3 regions of the Duganella sp. GW821-FHT01E12 genome follow, and region 3 is predicted to be linked to each of the others. Evidence: predicted binding sites of a transcription regulator. Region 3 holds the regulator's gene; each other region holds the start of a gene.
What was found. Region 3 encodes LexA, which represses DNA repair genes until DNA is damaged. Its sites were predicted from a motif close to ACTGTATNNNNATACAGT; they were not measured.
Positions count from the first base shown of each region.

Region 1: AC07WS_RS22985 (PA0069 family radical SAM protein) is a predicted target of LexA. The motif match lies at 3,473-3,490, and genes of this name have one in related genera.
Region 2: AC07WS_RS15810 (VRR-NUC domain-containing protein) is a predicted target of LexA. The motif match lies at 3,102-3,119, and genes of this name have one in related genera.

Region 1 covers NZ_JBWKWR010000009.1:154,842-160,270, forward strand. Annotated here, with positions in the region: gene AC07WS_RS22970 (Hsp70 family protein) at 1-845, opposite strand, end outside; gene AC07WS_RS22975 (Hsp70 family protein) at 848-2,701, opposite strand; gene AC07WS_RS22980 (DUF2760 domain-containing protein) at 2,698-3,273, opposite strand; gene AC07WS_RS22985 (PA0069 family radical SAM protein) at 3,505-4,659, shown strand; gene AC07WS_RS22990 (O-methyltransferase) at 4,662-5,327, opposite strand; gene AC07WS_RS22995 (TetR/AcrR family transcriptional regulator) at 5,406-5,429, shown strand, end outside.
Region 2 covers NZ_JBWKWR010000004.1:558,939-564,367, reverse strand. Annotated here, with positions in the region: gene AC07WS_RS15830 (ATP-binding protein) at 1-929, shown strand, start outside; gene AC07WS_RS15825 (GGDEF domain-containing protein) at 1,062-2,183, shown strand; gene AC07WS_RS15820 (hypothetical protein) at 2,187-2,390, shown strand; gene AC07WS_RS15815 (phasin family protein) at 2,458-3,021, shown strand; gene AC07WS_RS15810 (VRR-NUC domain-containing protein) at 3,142-4,782, shown strand; gene AC07WS_RS15805 (ATP-dependent DNA helicase) at 4,770-5,429, shown strand, end outside.
Region 3 covers NZ_JBWKWR010000002.1:93,825-99,253, forward strand. Annotated here, with positions in the region: gene rplI (50S ribosomal protein L9) at 1-129, opposite strand, end outside; gene rpsR (30S ribosomal protein S18) at 164-454, opposite strand; gene priB (primosomal replication protein N) at 470-775, opposite strand; gene rpsF (30S ribosomal protein S6) at 794-1,180, opposite strand; gene lexA (transcriptional repressor LexA) at 1,420-2,058, shown strand; gene AC07WS_RS05685 (hypothetical protein) at 2,078-2,572, opposite strand; gene AC07WS_RS05690 (cystathionine gamma-synthase family protein) at 2,632-3,876, opposite strand; gene purF (amidophosphoribosyltransferase) at 3,932-5,429, opposite strand, start outside.

The DNA.
Region 1 (5,429 bases), on a different contig from region 3:
GACAGGCGCGCCTGCGCGGCGTCGCCGCCGGCCATGCGCGCTTCGACCAAATGCGCCAGCGCCAGGTCCATATTGTCGCCGCCGAGTATCAGGTGGTTGCCCACGCCGATGCGGCTGATCTGCGGCTGGCCGTCGATCATTTCGACCTTGATCAGACTGAAGTCGGTCGTGCCGCCGCCGACGTCGCAGACCAGCACCAGGCGCGTGTCCGCCAGGTCGGAGGCCAATGTGGCGCGCTGGCGGAACAGCCAGTCGTAGAAGGCCGCCTGCGGCTCCTCCAGCAGGCGCAGGTCCGGCAGGCCAGCGCTGCGGGCTGCCTCCAGCGTCAACGCCCGCGCGCCTTCGTCGAACGATGCGGGGATTGTCAGCACCAGCTGTTGGTGTTCCAGCGGATGTGCGGGGAAGCGGGCATTCCACGCCGCCCGCACATGCGCCAGATATGAAGCGCTGGCCGCCACCGGCGACACCTTGGCCACATCGGCCTCGGCGCCCCACGGCAGTATCGGCGCCATGCGGTCCACCTGGGGATGCGACAGCCAGCTCTTGGCGCTGGAGACGAGCCGCCCAGGCACCTGTGCGCCCAAGGTGCGCGCCAGCCGTCCGACCACCACCTGCTGCAGGCCCGCTACATCGACCGAAGGCCAGGGCAGTTGCAGATCGCCGTCCGCCAGCTCGCCCTGCGCCGGGTGATAGCGCAGCGACGGCAGCAGCGCACCGGCGCCGACTTCTCCCGGCGCCACCAGCTGCTCGATCTCGAACAGGCGTATCTGCGCGCTGCCCGGTTCCGAATAAGCCAGCACTGTGTTGGTGGTGCCGAGATCGATGCTGACGACGTATGGACTCATGCTCAGGCTTGGGCACCCGCGCGCACGTCGAACTCCACCTTCCAGCGCTGGCCGTCGTTGGCCACCGCTTGCAGCTCCAGCGTGCCCGATTCGGTCGCCATCGCATGCAGGCGGACCTGCACCACGTCGCTGACCGTGCGGCCCTCGGTCGACAGCGTCGCCTGGATCTCGTTCAACTCGATCAGCTCATCGGCGCTCCAGAAGTCCAGCAGATCGCCGATCTGGTCCTGACGGCGCACCGACGAACCGAAGAAGCGGAACTGCACCGGCTCACCGACCACCAGGCCGAATTCCTGGTTCGGCAGTTCGATCTCGTTGCCTTCCTCCATGCCGAACGGCGCCACGCACAGCGCCTGGATAGGCGGCTCCATGCCGGGGATGGCCGGCATCGACGATTCGATCGCCACGTAGTAGGCGCGCGCCGTGCCGCCGCGAATGCGCACGCCGCTGCCGCGCCGCACGTAGCTGTAATAGGCCGCGCCGCGCGCCACCGCCAGGTCCAGGTCCGCGCCGCCCAGCATGCGCGCTGGCTCGGAGCCTTCCATGTACAGCCAGTCGTTGATGGTGCCCATGATGCGCTGCGCCAGCAGCTCCGACTTGAACACGCCGCCGTTGAACAGCACCGCCGTCGGATGCAGGAAGGTCGCGTCGGCGCTTTGCTTGCCGGCGTAGCCTTCCAGTTCGCTGGTGGCGCCGAGCTGGCGTGCGAGGAACGCCGCCAGATGGCGCGTGATGCCCGCGTCCTGCGCATACGGCAGGCCAAGCTGCGTCAGGCCCGCGCGCGTGCGCACCGCCGGACGCGCCGACGCATCCACCTGCGGGAAGAAGCCGTCGAGGATGAAGGTGGTCACTTCGTCGCGCGTCAGTTCGGTGCGGATCGAACCGCCGATCAGCTTCGAGCCGCGGCTCGGCACCACGATAGGCCAGGTATCGACGCTGGCATCGGCCAGCAGCTTTTCCTTGGCGCTGCGGCAGCCGTAGGTCAGCGCGCGCATCTGCCACGCGTCGAGCTGCGTGCCGTTGGCGGCCAGCTTGCGCGCCACCAAGTGCGCAAGCGCCAGGTCCATATTGTCGCCGCCCAGCAGGATATGGTCGCCCACCGCGATGCGGTGCGGTTCCAGCACGCCGTCGCGTTCCAGCACGGCGATCAGCGAAAAGTCGCTGGTGCCGCCGCCCACGTCCACCACCAGGATGATGTCGCCCGGTTTGACTTCCTTGCGCCAGCGGCCTTCGCTGCCCTGGATCCAGCTGTACAGGGCCGCCTGCGGCTCTTCCAGCAAAGTCAGGTTGGTGTAGCCGGCGGCGCGTGCCGCGTCGGCCGTCAGCTCGCGCGCGCCTGGGTCGAACGATGCGGGAATCGTCACCGTCACCGCCTGTTCGCCGAACGGCGCGTCGGGGTAGGCCTGCTCCCACGCCTTGCGCAGGTGCGTCAGGTAGCGCGTGGACGCTTCCAGCGGCGAGACGCGCGACACTTCTTCCGGCGCGTCGTTCGGCAGCAGGGCGGAGCGGCGGTCCACGCCGGGATGGCTCAACCAGCTCTTGGCGCTGGAGACCAGGCGGATAGGCGTGGTGGCGCCACGGCTGCGCGCCATCTCGCCGGCCACGCTGGTCTGTTCTTCCGGCGACTGCGGCCATGGCAGGCTCAATTCGCCCGGCGCCAGTTCGTCCGCGTGCGGCAGGTAAAGGAAGGACGGCAGCAGCGGCAGCTCTTCCACCGTGCCTGGTGCGGTCAGCTGCGGAATGGCCAGCACGCCGTGCTGGGTTTTCTCGCCATCGCTGGCGCCCAGGTCCACATAGGACAACGCGCTGTGCGTGGTGCCAAGGTCGATGCCGATGGCGTAGCGTGGATCGCTCATAATTCCACCTCCGCCGGCGCCAGGATGGAGGCGTCGTGCGCTTCCGCCAGTTTCGGCAGGCGCACATTGGAGGCGCGCCAGCCGCGATGGCTCAAGGCGCCGCGGAACGGCGCGCTGCCGACCACGTTGCCGGTCAGGCGCACGGCGCTGGCGTCGAAGCCTTCTTCCAGCACGATGCGGCTGCCTTCGGCCTCGCTGCGCACCGCCTCGATGGTGAAGTGCTCGCGCAGCACCTTGCTGCAGCCCTCATGCACCACGCGCGCGGCGGCGCCGATGTCGGCGTCGGAATAGGCGCTCAGATTCTCTTGGGTGAAGTCGATCAGGCGCGCCTCGCGCTGGAACAGGCTCAGAAGCTGCAAGGCCGCATCCGGCGTGGCCACGCGCAGCGGCGCGGGGGCCGGCGCTGGCTTCGGTGCGGGCGTGGCCACCGGCGCGGCGGCCGGCTGCGGTGCCTCGTCGATGCGCGTCAGGCGCGCTGCGTAGTCGGCGTCGGACAGGGCGCGGAAGAAGGCGCCGATCGCGATCGATATCCGGCTAAAAAAAGACGGCAATGGTTGGCTCGAATTGTTCATGTTTGTGTGCTCGTATCGGGTGAGCCGGGGCGCCGCATCGGCGGCATCCTGGCGAGGTGTGGGTTGGGGGCGCGCAAGGCGCGGGGAATTCCATCCCCCGGAAGTCCTGAATGATACCAGCTTGACCACGTTGCCCCCAAGGCAGCAGCCCCGCGCGATTGACATTTCGCTTGATATCGCGATTTCAAGCGCATAGAATACTGTACATGTATACAGTAGTTTGGTGCCGCGATGTCCCACGATGAAAATAATCAAGAGCATGTGATGCTGCCGCCGCCTTCGCTGAAGGCGCAGAAGGGCCGTGGCGCGGTGTCGAACCTGCAGGGCCGCTTCGAGGTCAACGTGCGCGAGGCGTACGACGACGGCTGGGAGCGCGAGGACGAGGAGGCCGCGCCGTGGAAGACGCAAGTGACGGACGAGCTCTGCAAGTCCATCCTCAGCCGCAACGCCTCGCCGGACTTGCCGTTCAGCGTCTCGCTCAATCCCTACCGGGGTTGCGAGCACGGCTGCATTTACTGCTTCGCGCGGCCCACGCACAGCTATCTGGGCCTGTCGCCGGGTATGGACTTCGAGAGCAAAATCTTCGCCAAGGTCAACGCGCCGGAAGTGTTGCGGCGCGAACTGGCCAAGGCCAGCTACGAACCGTCCTCGATCGCGCTCGGCGTCAACACGGACGCCTACCAGCCCTGCGAGCGCGAACGCAAGCTCACCCGTCGCGTGCTGGAGGTGCTGCAGGAATGCCAGCATCCGGTCGGCCTGATCACCAAGTCCTCGCTGATCGAGCGCGACATCGACATCCTGTCGGCGATGGCGGCCAGGGAACAGGCCGGCGTCGCCATCACGCTGACCACGCTGGACCCGGCCATCGCGCGCACGCTGGAGCCGCGCGCGGCCGCACCGGCGCGCCGCCTGCGTACGATACGCACGCTGACCGACGCCGGCATTCCGGTCGCGGTGAGCGTCGCGCCCATCATCCCCTTCGTCACCGAGCCCGACCTGGAGCGCATCCTGGAGGCGGTCAAGGAGGCCGGCGCCGTCAGCGCCCACTACACGGTGCTGCGCCTGCCGTGGGAAGTGGCGCCGCTGTTCCACCAGTGGCTGCAGGCACACTTCCCCGAGCGGGCGCAACGCGTGATGAACCGCGTGCGTGAAATGCGCGGCGGCAAAGACTACGACAGCAACTTCGGCGCCCGCATGAAGGGCGAGGGCGTGTGGGCCGAGTTGATACGTCAGCGCTTCAAGATCGCCACCGAGCGACTCGGCCTGACCGGGCGCGGCAGCCGCTTCCACAACATGGATGCGTCGCAGTTCACGCGTCCGCTGGTGGTGCCGCCGCTGGGCGCGCGCGCCAAGGCGGCCGATGCCGGCCAGATGGACTTGTTCTGACGTCAGCCCAGCTTGATGGAGAGCTCGACATCCTCCGCGAACGGCAGCGACATATAGCCTGATGCGGGCGAACGCACCATGGCCACATAGTCCGGGTTCATGTCGGCGTTGTCCGCGATGATGAGCGCGCCCGGCCGCAGGCGGCTGCGCACCAGGCCGAGGATCTCGGGGTAGAGCGCCTTGGCGCCGTCGAGCAGCAGCAGGTCGATCTGTTCCGGCAGGTTGGTCGCGAGCGTCTCCAGCGCATCGCCGGCGCGGATGTCCACCAGGTCGAGCAGGCCGCCTTCCTCCAGATGGCCGCGCGCCCGCTCCACCTTGGATGGTTCGAACTCGCTGGTGATCAGATGGCCGCCGCCGTTGTCGCGCAGGGCCGCGGCCAGGTACAAGGTCGAGATGCCGAACGACGTACCGAACTCGACCACATTGCGGGCCTTGCAGTTGCGCGCCAGCATGTACAGCAATTCGCCGGTCTGGCGCGACACCGGCAGCGGCACGTCCTTCAGCCGATGGTAGAGGTTGAGGTATTCCGTCTTGCTGTGCATCAGACGGTCGCGTTTGCCCTTGGACAATTCGGCGACGGCCGGAATCGCGGCGATCTGCACGGCATCGGCTTCGGCAAACAGGCGGTCGAGCAGGGACGCGACGGGATTGGTGGTCAGGGTTGTCATGGTGATTCCTTTCAAAAGAAGAATGGATATAATATGAAGAATCCTTCACATTTCATATTCGCATTCCAAGGCGCCCCCATGTCAGACCCCGCAAAATCCAGC
Region 2 (5,429 bases), on a different contig from region 3:
TGGCCGGCATCGCCATCGCCAGCACCCGGCGCGAGGCCGAGCTGCTGCGCCACCGCGAGCACCTGGAAGAGCTGGTGCAGGCGCGCACCGCCGAACTGCAGCGGGCCAAGGAGGACGCCGAGCACGCCAACGAGGAACTGTCGACCGCGCTGGACAACCTCAGCATGACGCAGGAAGAGCTGGTGCGGCGCGACAAGCTGGCCGCGCTGGGCGCGCTGGTGGCCGGCGTGGCCCACGAGCTGAACACGCCGATCGGCAACTGCCTGACCATGGCCGGCAGCATGAGCGAGCGCACGGAAGAACTGCGGCGCGACCTGGACAGCGGCCTGCGGCGTTCGGTGCTGGCCAACTATCTGCAACAAGCCGCCGACGCGGACGAGGTCGTGATGCGCAACCTGAAGCGGGCCGCGGCGCTGGTGGACGGTTTCCGCCGCATCGCGGTCGACAACGCCAGTTCGCAGCGCAGCCACTTCGTGCTGGGCGACCTGGTGGCGCAACTGCTGCAGGCCAGGCAGGCCGACGTCAAGCAGCATGGGCTGGCGCTGGTCGAGGAGATCGAGCACTGGCTGGAACTCGACAGCTATCCCGGCCCGCTGGGCCAGGCGCTGGACAACCTGATCGACAACTGCATCGTGCACGCGTTCGAGGGCCGCGCGCGGGGCACCATCACCGTGCGCGCCCAGGACATCGGCAACGGCGAGATCGCCGTCTCGGTGGGCGACGACGGCGTCGGCATCCCGGCCGAGAACCTGCCGCGCATCTACGATCCTTTCTTCACCACCCGGCTCGGCGCGGGCGGTTCCGGCCTGGGCCTGTACATCACGCACAACATCGTCACCGGCGTGCTGGGCGGGCGCATCGAAGCGGTCAGCATGCCGGACATCGGCACCACCGTCACCCTGCGGCTGCCGCGCGTGGCGCCCTGCTGAGGCAGGCTCAACAATTTTCCTTCGCGCAATTATTGCAGTCGTATAATAGCTTACAGCAGACCGGCACACAGCCGGCAGCCAGCGGAGAGACATCCAGTGCGCCCACATCCTGCCCAGCCCGAGAAGACGGACATGGCGAACCTGCGCTGCGAATTTTGCGACGCCACGGCCGAGCAAGCGTTCCTGCGCCACCACCTGGCCATGACGCAGGCGCAGCTGCGCGTGACCTTCGTCTTCTGTTCCCTGTTTTACCTGTGCTTTGCCGCCTCCGACATCGCGTGGCTGGGCTACAGCGCGCGCACGGCGATGCTGGTGGGTGCGCGGCTGGCGGTGGCCGGCGTCGCCCTGGGCGGCCTGGTGGTGCTGCGGCGCCGGCCCGGCTCCATCCCCGTCACGCGCGGCGTGGCCAGCGTGGTGGAACTGGCCGGCGCGGCCGGCTTCCTGCTGATCGCCGCGCTGCGCCCGGGCGAGTTTTCGCTGCATGCGATTTCGATGTCCATCGTCGTCATCGTGATCTACATCTACATTCCCAACCGCCTGCTGTACGCGGCCGCGATCGCGGCGCCGGCCACGCTGGGCTTCATCGTGCTGGCCGAGCAGCTGGGCGACCTGCGCCGGGTAGAGCTGGGCACCATGGCCGCGCTGCTGACGCTGACCAACCTGTTCGGCTACGTGGCGGCGCGGCGCTACCAGTTGCTGTTACGCAACGAATACAACGCCCGGACGGTGCTCAAGAACCTGTCCGTGCGCGACCCGTTGACCGGCTGCTACAACCGGCGCCACCTGCACGAGCAGCTGCTGGAAACGGAGATCGCGCGCGCCCAGCGCTACCGGCTGAGCCTGACGGTCATCATGAGCGACCTGGACCATTTCAAGGTGGTCAACGACACCTACGGCCACAACGGCGGCGACGCCGTGCTGCAACGCTTCGGCGCGCTGCTGCAATCGATGACGCGCGACGGCATCGACAGCGTGGTGCGCTACGGCGGCGAGGAATTCCTGCTGATCCTGCCGGAGACCGACCTGGCCGGCGGCGCGCTGCTGGCCGAGCGCCTGCGCCACGCGCTGGCCGCCACGCCGGTCGAGCACGAGGGGCGGCAGATCGCCATCACGGCCAGCTTCGGCGTGGCCAGCGTCGATTTCGCCACCGCCACGCACGACGCCCACCTCAACATGATCGCCGCCGCCGACGATTTGCTGTACGCTGCCAAAAATGGCGGACGCAACCGCGTCTGCACCCGACAACTGGTTTAAGACATGATCCACATCAAACGATGCACGGCCATCGTGCTGGCCCTCTGCTGCACCAGCCTCAGCGCCGGCCCGGCGCCGTGGTACAAGTGGCGCAGCAAGATCGACAACTACCTCAGCTGCTCGCAGACGCCGCTGGGGCCGGGTTGGGTCAAGGACTCGGGGCCCTATAAAGATAGCCGTTGCGAAAAGTTGGTTCTTGCTAAATAATGGATCAGCAATAACGGGGGAAACCCAGGGCAGTACTGGCTACATTCCATCATCTTGAGGAGACTGTATGTTTACGAATCCCGAACAATTTGCCAACGCCACCAAAGCACTGTTTGAATTTCAGCTCGAAACCTTCAACACCCTCACCAGCAAAGCCGTGCAAGGCGTCGAACAAGTCGTCGCCCTGAACATGGCCACCGCCAAGAACCAGCTGGAAGACGGCCTCGCCACCGGCAAGGAAATCAGCCAGAGCACCGACCCGAAAGCGGCGATGTCGCTGGCCGCTTCCAAGGTCCAGCCCGGCATGGCCGGCGCCGCCGCCTACAACCAGCAACTGGGCGAGATCATCGCCGAGATCCGCGAAGAATTCACCCGCGCCGCCGACGCCCACATGACCGAAGCCAAAAGCACGCTCAGCGCGCTGATCTACGACGTCACCAAGAACGTGCGTCCCGGCTCGGAAAACGCGGTACAGATCGTCAAGACCGCGATCGACAACGCCTTCAACGGCTACGAACAAGTGACCTCGGCCACCAAGCAGGCCGTGCAGGCGGTCGAAGCGCAGATCGCCAAGGCCAGCGAGCTGGTCGAGAAAAACACCGCCAAACCGGCCAAGGCCGCGAAAAAATAAAGCGCCCCGTCTCCTCCGGACAGCCAGGCCAGCGCGCCTGGCTTGTTATTTTGCTGGGCGTGCGCCGCCAAATACGATACACTGTACATAAACACAGTTATCGCGCAGCTATCCCCGGCAATGATCAAAGTTCTGGAAAATCCCTTTTACTACCTGGACAACTTCCATCAGGTGCTGACGTGGATAGCCGCGCGCTACGACGACCTGCTCACCGCCGAGGAACGCGCCTTCATCACCGCCTTCCCCGCGCTACCGCAAGCGTCGCGCGCGCTGTTCGTGCGCATGGTGATGCGCAAGGGGACGGTGTTCCGCGCCAGCAAACTGGTGTACGCCGAAATCGGCAGCACGCACGAGGCCGCCCGTCCATTGGCCGCCCTCGGCCTGATCGAGGAAGACCCGGCGCTTGACCTGGACCAGTTGTTCGAGCTGCTGCAAAAGCCCGAGATCGGCAAAATCTTCCAATTGCCGCCCCACCAGCGCCAGCTGCGCAAGGCCGAGCAGCTGGAGGCGCTGCGCGCGCAGTACGAGGGCGAGCACCGCTACTCCAGCTGGCACCAGGGCTCGGGCGACCACTGCTACCGCAACCTCGCGCAGGAACTGTGCGACCGCCTGCGCCTCATCTTCTTCGGCAACTACCACCAGGACTGGACCGAGTTCGTGCTGTCCGACCTCGGCATCTACCAGTACGAAAAGGTCGACTTCTCGCCGGCCGCGCGCGGCTTCCGCAGCCGGCGCGACATCGACGACTTCCTCGCGCTGCACCGCTGCCACGAGCGCTTCGTCGAAGGCGAGGCGCCGGCCGATGTGATCCGCGACCTGCCGCCCTGCCCCGACGACAACGAATGGCTGCGCAGCCGGCGCGACAAGCTCACCTTCCAGATCGCCCAGCATCTCGAAAAGCTCGGCGACTGGCCCGCCGCCCACCAGCTGTACGCCGGCTGCGACTACCCCGGCGCCCGCGCGCGCGCCATCCGCGTGCTGGAAAAGGACGAGCAACCGCGCGCCGCCTTCGAACTGCTGCAGGCGGCGCTGCTGGCGCCCGAAAGCGAGGCGGAACGCCAGCAGCTGCTGCGCGTGGCGCCGCGCCTGGCGCGCAAGCTGGGCCACGCCAAGCCGCCGCCGGCCACGCCCGCGCAACCGCAGCGCATCGACCTGAGCCTGCCGCCACCACCGGAACCGAACTACGTCGAGTTCGTCGTGCGCGACCATCTCACGCGCGACGACGCCCCGGTCTACTACGTCGAGAACGCGCTGATCAATTCGCTGTTCGGCCTGCTGTGCTGGGACGCCGTGTTCAGCCCCATCCCCGGCGCCTTCTTCCACCCCTACCATCGCGGCCCGGCCGACCTGCACAGCGCCGATTTCCATCGCCGCCGCGCGCAGCAGTTCGCCGCCGCGCTGGCCCAGCTGGACGGCGACCAGTACCGCGCCACGATACGCGCCAACTTCGCCGCCAAGGCCGGCATCCAGTCGCCCTTCCTGTACTGGGAGACGCTGGACCCGGCGCTGCTCGACCTGGCGCTGGACTGCATCCCGGCGCTGCACCTGAAGCGCGCCTTCGAGCGCATCCTGGCCGACATCAAGGCCAACCGCAGCGGCTTCCCCGACTTGATCCAGTTCTGGCCGGCCGAGCGCCGCTACAACATGATCGAGGTGAAAGGCCCCGGCGACCGCCTGCAGGACAACCAGCTGCGCTGGATCGACTACTGCGCCGCGCACGACATGCCGATCTCGGTCTGCTACCTGCAATGGGCCGCATGAGCGCGCCGCCGCAGTACACCATCGCCGTGCGCGCGCTGTGCGAGTTCACCGCCAAGACCGGCGACCTCGACCTGCGCTTCACGCCCTCGCCGACCGCGCAGGAAGGCATGGCCGGCCACGCCATCGTGACGGCGCGGCGCGGCGACGACTACCAGACCGAGGTGGCGCTGTCGGGCGACTTCGGCCCGCTGCACGTGCGCGGCCGCGCCGACGGCTACGACCTCCGCGCCAACCGCGTCGAGGAAATCAAGACCTATCGCGGCGACCTGAAGAAGATGCCCGACAACCAGCGCCAGCTGCACTGGGCGCAGGTCAAGGTCTACGGCCACCTGCTGTGCCAGGACCAGGGACTGGAGCAGGTCAACCTGGCGCTGGTCTACTTCGACATCGGCAGCCAGAAGGAAACCGTGCTGCAGGAAGCCCACACGGCGGCCGACCTGCAAGCCTGGTTCGCGCGGCAGTGCACGCTGTTCCTGCAATGGGCGCAACAGGAACTGGCGCACCGCGCCGAACGCGACGCCCAGCTCAAGGCGATGCGCTTCCCGCACGGCGACTTCCGCCCGGGCCAGCGCCAGCTGGCCGAGGCCATGTACAAGGCCAGCAAGCGCGGCGTGTGCCTGCTGGCGCAGGCGCCCACCGGCATCGGC
Region 3 (5,429 bases):
GGCGGACGCGGTAGCGCGGCGGGCCATTTTTTGCGGAATCAGGAAGTTACGTGCGTAACCGTCTTTAACTTTAACGACTTCACCCAGGTTGCCCAGGTTGACGACTTTTTCTAACAGAATGATTTGCATAGTTCTTCTCCAGGATCTTATCTAGACGACGCAATTAAGCGTGGTGCAGATCGGTGTAAGGCAGCAGCGCGAGGTAGCGAGCGCGCTTGATTGCGGTGTCAACTTGACGCTGGTAGTGCGCCTTGGTACCGGTCAGACGTGCTGGCATGATTTTGCCGTTTTCCTGGACGAAGTCTTTCAGGGTGTCGACGTCTTTGTAGTCAACTTGTTCCACGTTTGCTGCGGTGAAGCGGCAGAACTTCTTACGCTTGAACAGTGGGTTTTGTTGCTTGCGCTTTTCTTTCAGCTTGAGCTTGTTTTTGTCGAACTTTTTACCGAATGCCATTTTAGGCTCCTGTATCTAAATTGAGCTGTCTGGGACAGCACTAAAATCAATGATGTGAAACACCAGGCTTTTGCTATTGCGATTCTTCTTGTTCAGGAAACCGGTGAACTGATACATGCCTGCCAGTGGCGCCTGACTGAAGCGGCCTGAAATCTCGCCCGCGGCAACCGCGGAAATTTCAAACTCGCTCAATCGGGCGATGCCTGCCTCGACTTGCTGCGACCGGTGCTGGAGTACAGCGTTCACGATCGGCATGCCGGCCGGGGTGTAGCGCAAGGCGTCCCGTTCGGCGATCAGGGCAATCAACTGGAGCTGATTCAGCTCGGTTCCCGGTAACAATTAGGCCGCAGGAGCAGCAGCGGCTGCTGGAGCTTCGGTGCGATGCGATTTCGCTGCATCTTCACGTTGTACCGACTTCATCATCGGCGAAGGAGCGGTTTCCGCTTTCTTCATCTTGACGGTCAGGTGACGCAGCACGGCATCATTGAATTTGAAGGCGGTTTCCAGCTCGACCAGGGTCTCGTTGTCGCATTCGATGTTCAGGCAGATGTAGTGTGCTTTAGCCAGTTTCTGGATCGAGTAAGCCATCTGACGACGGCCCCAATCTTCAACACGGTGCACGGCGCCGCCGCGGGTCGTTACGGTGGTTTTGTAACGCTCGATCATGGCGGGCACTTGCTCGCTCTGGTCCGGGTGGACGATAAATACTATTTCATAGTGACGCATGCAAACTCCCTTAAGGACTGTGAATATAGCCCACCCTGGCGTCAAGACAGGTGTGGGAAGAGGTAAGCCCGCGACTATATCAGCTTTTTATCCAAAAAACCAGCACTGCCCGGCAACAATCCGCCGCGCCCGGAGGGGCTCCATGAAATTATTTCGTGCTAAGCAACAAATTCCCTTGCTTTTCGCTTCACACTGTACAAAAATACAGACTGTCTATATACACAGGCCCAAAGCACTCTATGATCAAGCTCACCGCAAGACAGGAACAAATTCTCAATCTGATCAAGGATGCCATCGAGAACACCGGCTTCCCGCCGACCCGCGCCGAGATCGCCAATGAACTGGGCTTCAAGTCCGCCAACGCGGCCGAGGAGCATCTGCAGGCGCTGGCGCGCAAGGGCGCGATCGAGATCGCCGCCGGCACCTCGCGCGGCATCCGCCTGCTGGGCGTGCACGCCGAGCCGGCCACGCCCAAGGTGCCGGTGTCGCTGATGATGTCGCTGCCGCTGATCGGCCGCGTGGCCGCCGGCTCGCCCATCCTGGCCCAGGAAAACCTGGAAACCAGCTACAGCGTCGATCCGGCCATGTTCTCTTCCCGCCCGGACTACCTGCTCAAGGTGCGCGGCGAGTCGATGCGCGACGCGGGCATCATGGACGGCGACCTGCTGGCGGTCAAGAAGGTGGACAGCGCCAAGAACGGCCAGATCGTCGTGGCCCGCATCGGCAACGACGTCACCGTCAAGCGCTACCGCAAGACCGGCTCCACCGTCGAGCTGCTGCCGGAAAACCCGGACTTCAAGATCATCAAGGTCGATCCGGAAGCCGACGAGTTCGCGCTGGAAGGCCTGGCGGTCGGCCTGATGCGCAGCTGGCACTAGGCCTCTCCTCGCCGGCCGGTTAGCGCTTGCCTGCGGTCTCCGGCAGGTGCGACAGGTCGCGCGCGCTCAAGGCAAGGTCGCCCTGCCGGCCTTCCCATGCGCTCTGCGCCAGGGTGACGGCGTCGGCCTGGCGCTTGGCCTCGTCCGCCACCTGTACGAACACCTGGCTCATCAGCGTCTGCGCGGCGTCCATCTCGGCGTCGGTCATCAGGTCGGCCAGGTCGGCAGGGATGCTCTTGCCGACCGGGAGCGCAGCGTTGTAATTGGCAAGGAACCGGTCGTAGCAGGCGCGCCACGCGGCCAGCGACTGCGCCAGCGCCGGGCCGCCAGTCGCGCCCCGGCGCACCGGGATGTTGGGCGGCTGGCAGTTGAAGCGGGCCAGCGCAATGTCGGCGCCGTCGTAGCGGCTGGTGTAGTACTCGATCTCGGCTTGCCGGGCCAGGCGGCGGGCCTGGTCGCCGGCGAAGGCGCTACTCGACAGCACGGTCAATGCCAGAACCCATGCCGCTCTCATAACGCCTCCCCGCGCTTAGCAAAATTGAAAGCTTAGATTATCACAACTTGACGCTGCGCTCAGCAAGCTTCCAGCGCGCAGGTGAAATCGTCCAGCAGGTCGTCGGTGTCCTCGATGCCGACCGACACCCGTATCAGCGACTCGGCGATGCCCATCGATGCGCGGCGCTCGGCGCCCATTTCGTAGAAGATGGTGTGCGCCACCGGGATGATCAGCGTGCGCGTGTCGCCCAGGTTGGAGGCCGGGATCGCCAGCTTCAGGCGGTTGAGGAAGTCGAAGCAGTCGATGCCGTCCTTCAGCTCAAAACTCAGCAGGGAGCCAAAGCTGCGGAACAGCTCACCCGAGATCGCGTGCTGCGAGTGCGACGCCAGGCCAGGATAGTAGACGGCGGCCACGCGCTCGTCGCCTTCCAGCAGCTTCGCCAGCGCCAGCGCGTTGGCGCAGGTGCGCTCCATGCGCAGCGCCAGTGTCTCGGCGCCGACGGCGATGTGGTGCGCCGCCTCCGGCGCCAGCGAGGCGCCGAAGTCGCGCAGGCCCTTGGCGCGGATCTGCGCCAGCCCCCATTGCAGCGGCGCGGCCTTCTTGTAGTTCTCGTAGATGTTGGCGAACCTGGTCCAGTCGTAGGCGCCGGTGTCGGTCAGGCTGCCGCCCAGCGCGTTGCCGTGGCCGCCGATCGACTTGGTCAGCGCGTTGACCACCAGGCCGGCGCCGACCGCTTTCGGACGGAACAGGTATGGCGTGGTCATCGTGTTGTCGACGATGTAGAGGATGCCGCGCTCCTGGCACAACTGGCCGATGCGCTGCAGGTCCGCCACCTGCGTGCGCGGGTTGGCGATGGTTTCGACGAACACCACCCGGGTCTGCTCGGTGATGGCCGCGGCCACGTTGGCGACGTCGGTGGCGTCGACGAAGGACACGCCCACGCCCTGCGCCATGGTGGTCTGCCACAGGCTGTTGGTGTTACCGAACAAGAACGACGACGACACCACATGGTCGCCCGCGCGCAGCAGCGACTGGAACACGGCGCCGATCGCCCCCATGCCGGTGGCGAAGCAGATCGTGCCGACGCCCTGCTCCATCTTGGTGACCTTGTCTTCCAGCGCGGAGATGGTCGGGTTGCCCTGGCGACCGTAGCGGAAGCCCGGCTCTTTGCCCTGGAATACCGATGCCAGCTGGCGCGCGTCGGCGTAGCCAAAGGCGACCGAGGTGTGGATGGGCTTGTGCAGCGAACCGTGCTCGATGCCTTTCTGGCGGTCGTTGTGCAGGATGGTGGTGGTGAAGCCGTAGTTTTTCTTGTCGTTCATGTTCAAGCAGTCAAAAAAAAAGCCCGGTGCGGAATCAACCGCACCGGGCGCGACATCAGCCTTCGGCGGTCGCGAGATTCAGGTTCAGTTGCGAACGGCCCGCATCCTCGGGGCCGGCGGCCTTCGGATGGTGGCGCGCGTACTCCAGCTTGTCCAGGTAGTCCTTGGAGATGTCGCCGGTGACGTACACGCCGTCGAAGCACGAAGCCTCGAAGTTCTTCAACGCCGGATTGACGTCGGAGATGGCGCGCTTGAGCGCGTCGATGTCCTGGTACACCAGGTGGTCGGCGGTGATCTCGCGGCACACTTCCTCGGTGCTGCGGCCGTAGGCGATCAGCTCGTCGCGGGTAGGCATGTCGATGCCGTACACGTTGGGGAAGATCACCGGCGGCGCCGCCGAGGCGAAGATCACTTTCTTGGCGCCGGCTTCGCGCGCCATCTGCACGATCTCGCGGCTGGTGGTGCCGCGCACGATGGAGTCGTCCACCAGCAGCACGACCTTGTCCTTGAACTCGGAAGCGATGGCGTTGAGCTTCTGGCGCACCGATTTCTTGCGCGCGGCCTGGCCCGGCATGATGAAGGTGCGGCCGATGTAGCGGTTCTTGATGAAGCCTTCGCGGTATTCCACGTTCAGCGCCAGCGCCAGCTGGATCGCGGCCGGACGCGAGGAATCGGGAATCGGCATGACCACGTCGATCTCGCCATCCTTGAATTCGCGCTTGATCTTCTCGGCCAGGTACTCGCCCATCTTCAGGCGGGTGGCGTACACCGAGGCGCCGTCGATGACGGAATCCGGACGCGCCAGGTAGACGAACTCGAACACGCAAGGGTTGAGCGACGGATTGTCGGCGCACTGGCGCGCATGCAGCTGCTTGTCGGCGTCGATGAAGACGGCCTCGCCCGGCGCGATGTCGCGCACGAAGCGGAAGCCCATGCCTTCCAGCGCCACGGACTCGGAGGCGATCAGGTACTCGGCGCCCTGCTCGGTCTCGTTGATGCCCAGGCACAGCGGACGGATGCCGAACGGATCGCGGAAGGCCAGCAGGCCGACACCGGCGATCTGCGCCACGGCAGCGTAGCCGCCGCGCACGCGGCGATGCAGCACGGTCACGGCGTCGAAGATGGTGTCGGCGTCGATCGAGATGCCGGTGGTGGCTTTCTGGATCTCGTGGGCCAGCACGTTGAGCAGCACTTCCGAATCGGAATCGGTGTTGATGTGGCGGCGGTCGTTCTGGAACATTTCCTTCTTGAGCTGTTCCCAGTTGGTCAGGTTGCCGTTGTGCGCCAGGGTGATGCCGAACGGCGCGTTGACGTAGAACGGCTGCGCCTCTTCCTCGCTCGACGAGCCGGCGGTTGGATAGCGGCAGTGACCGATGCCGGAATTGCCTTGCAGCGTACGCATGTTACGGGTACGGAAAACGTCACGAACGAGGCCGTTGGCCTTGTGCATGGCGAACATGCTGCTGTGATTGGTCGCGATACCTGCCGCATCCTGGCCGCGGTGCTGCAGCAGCAGCAATGCGTCATACAGCAGTTGGTTGACAGGTTGATGG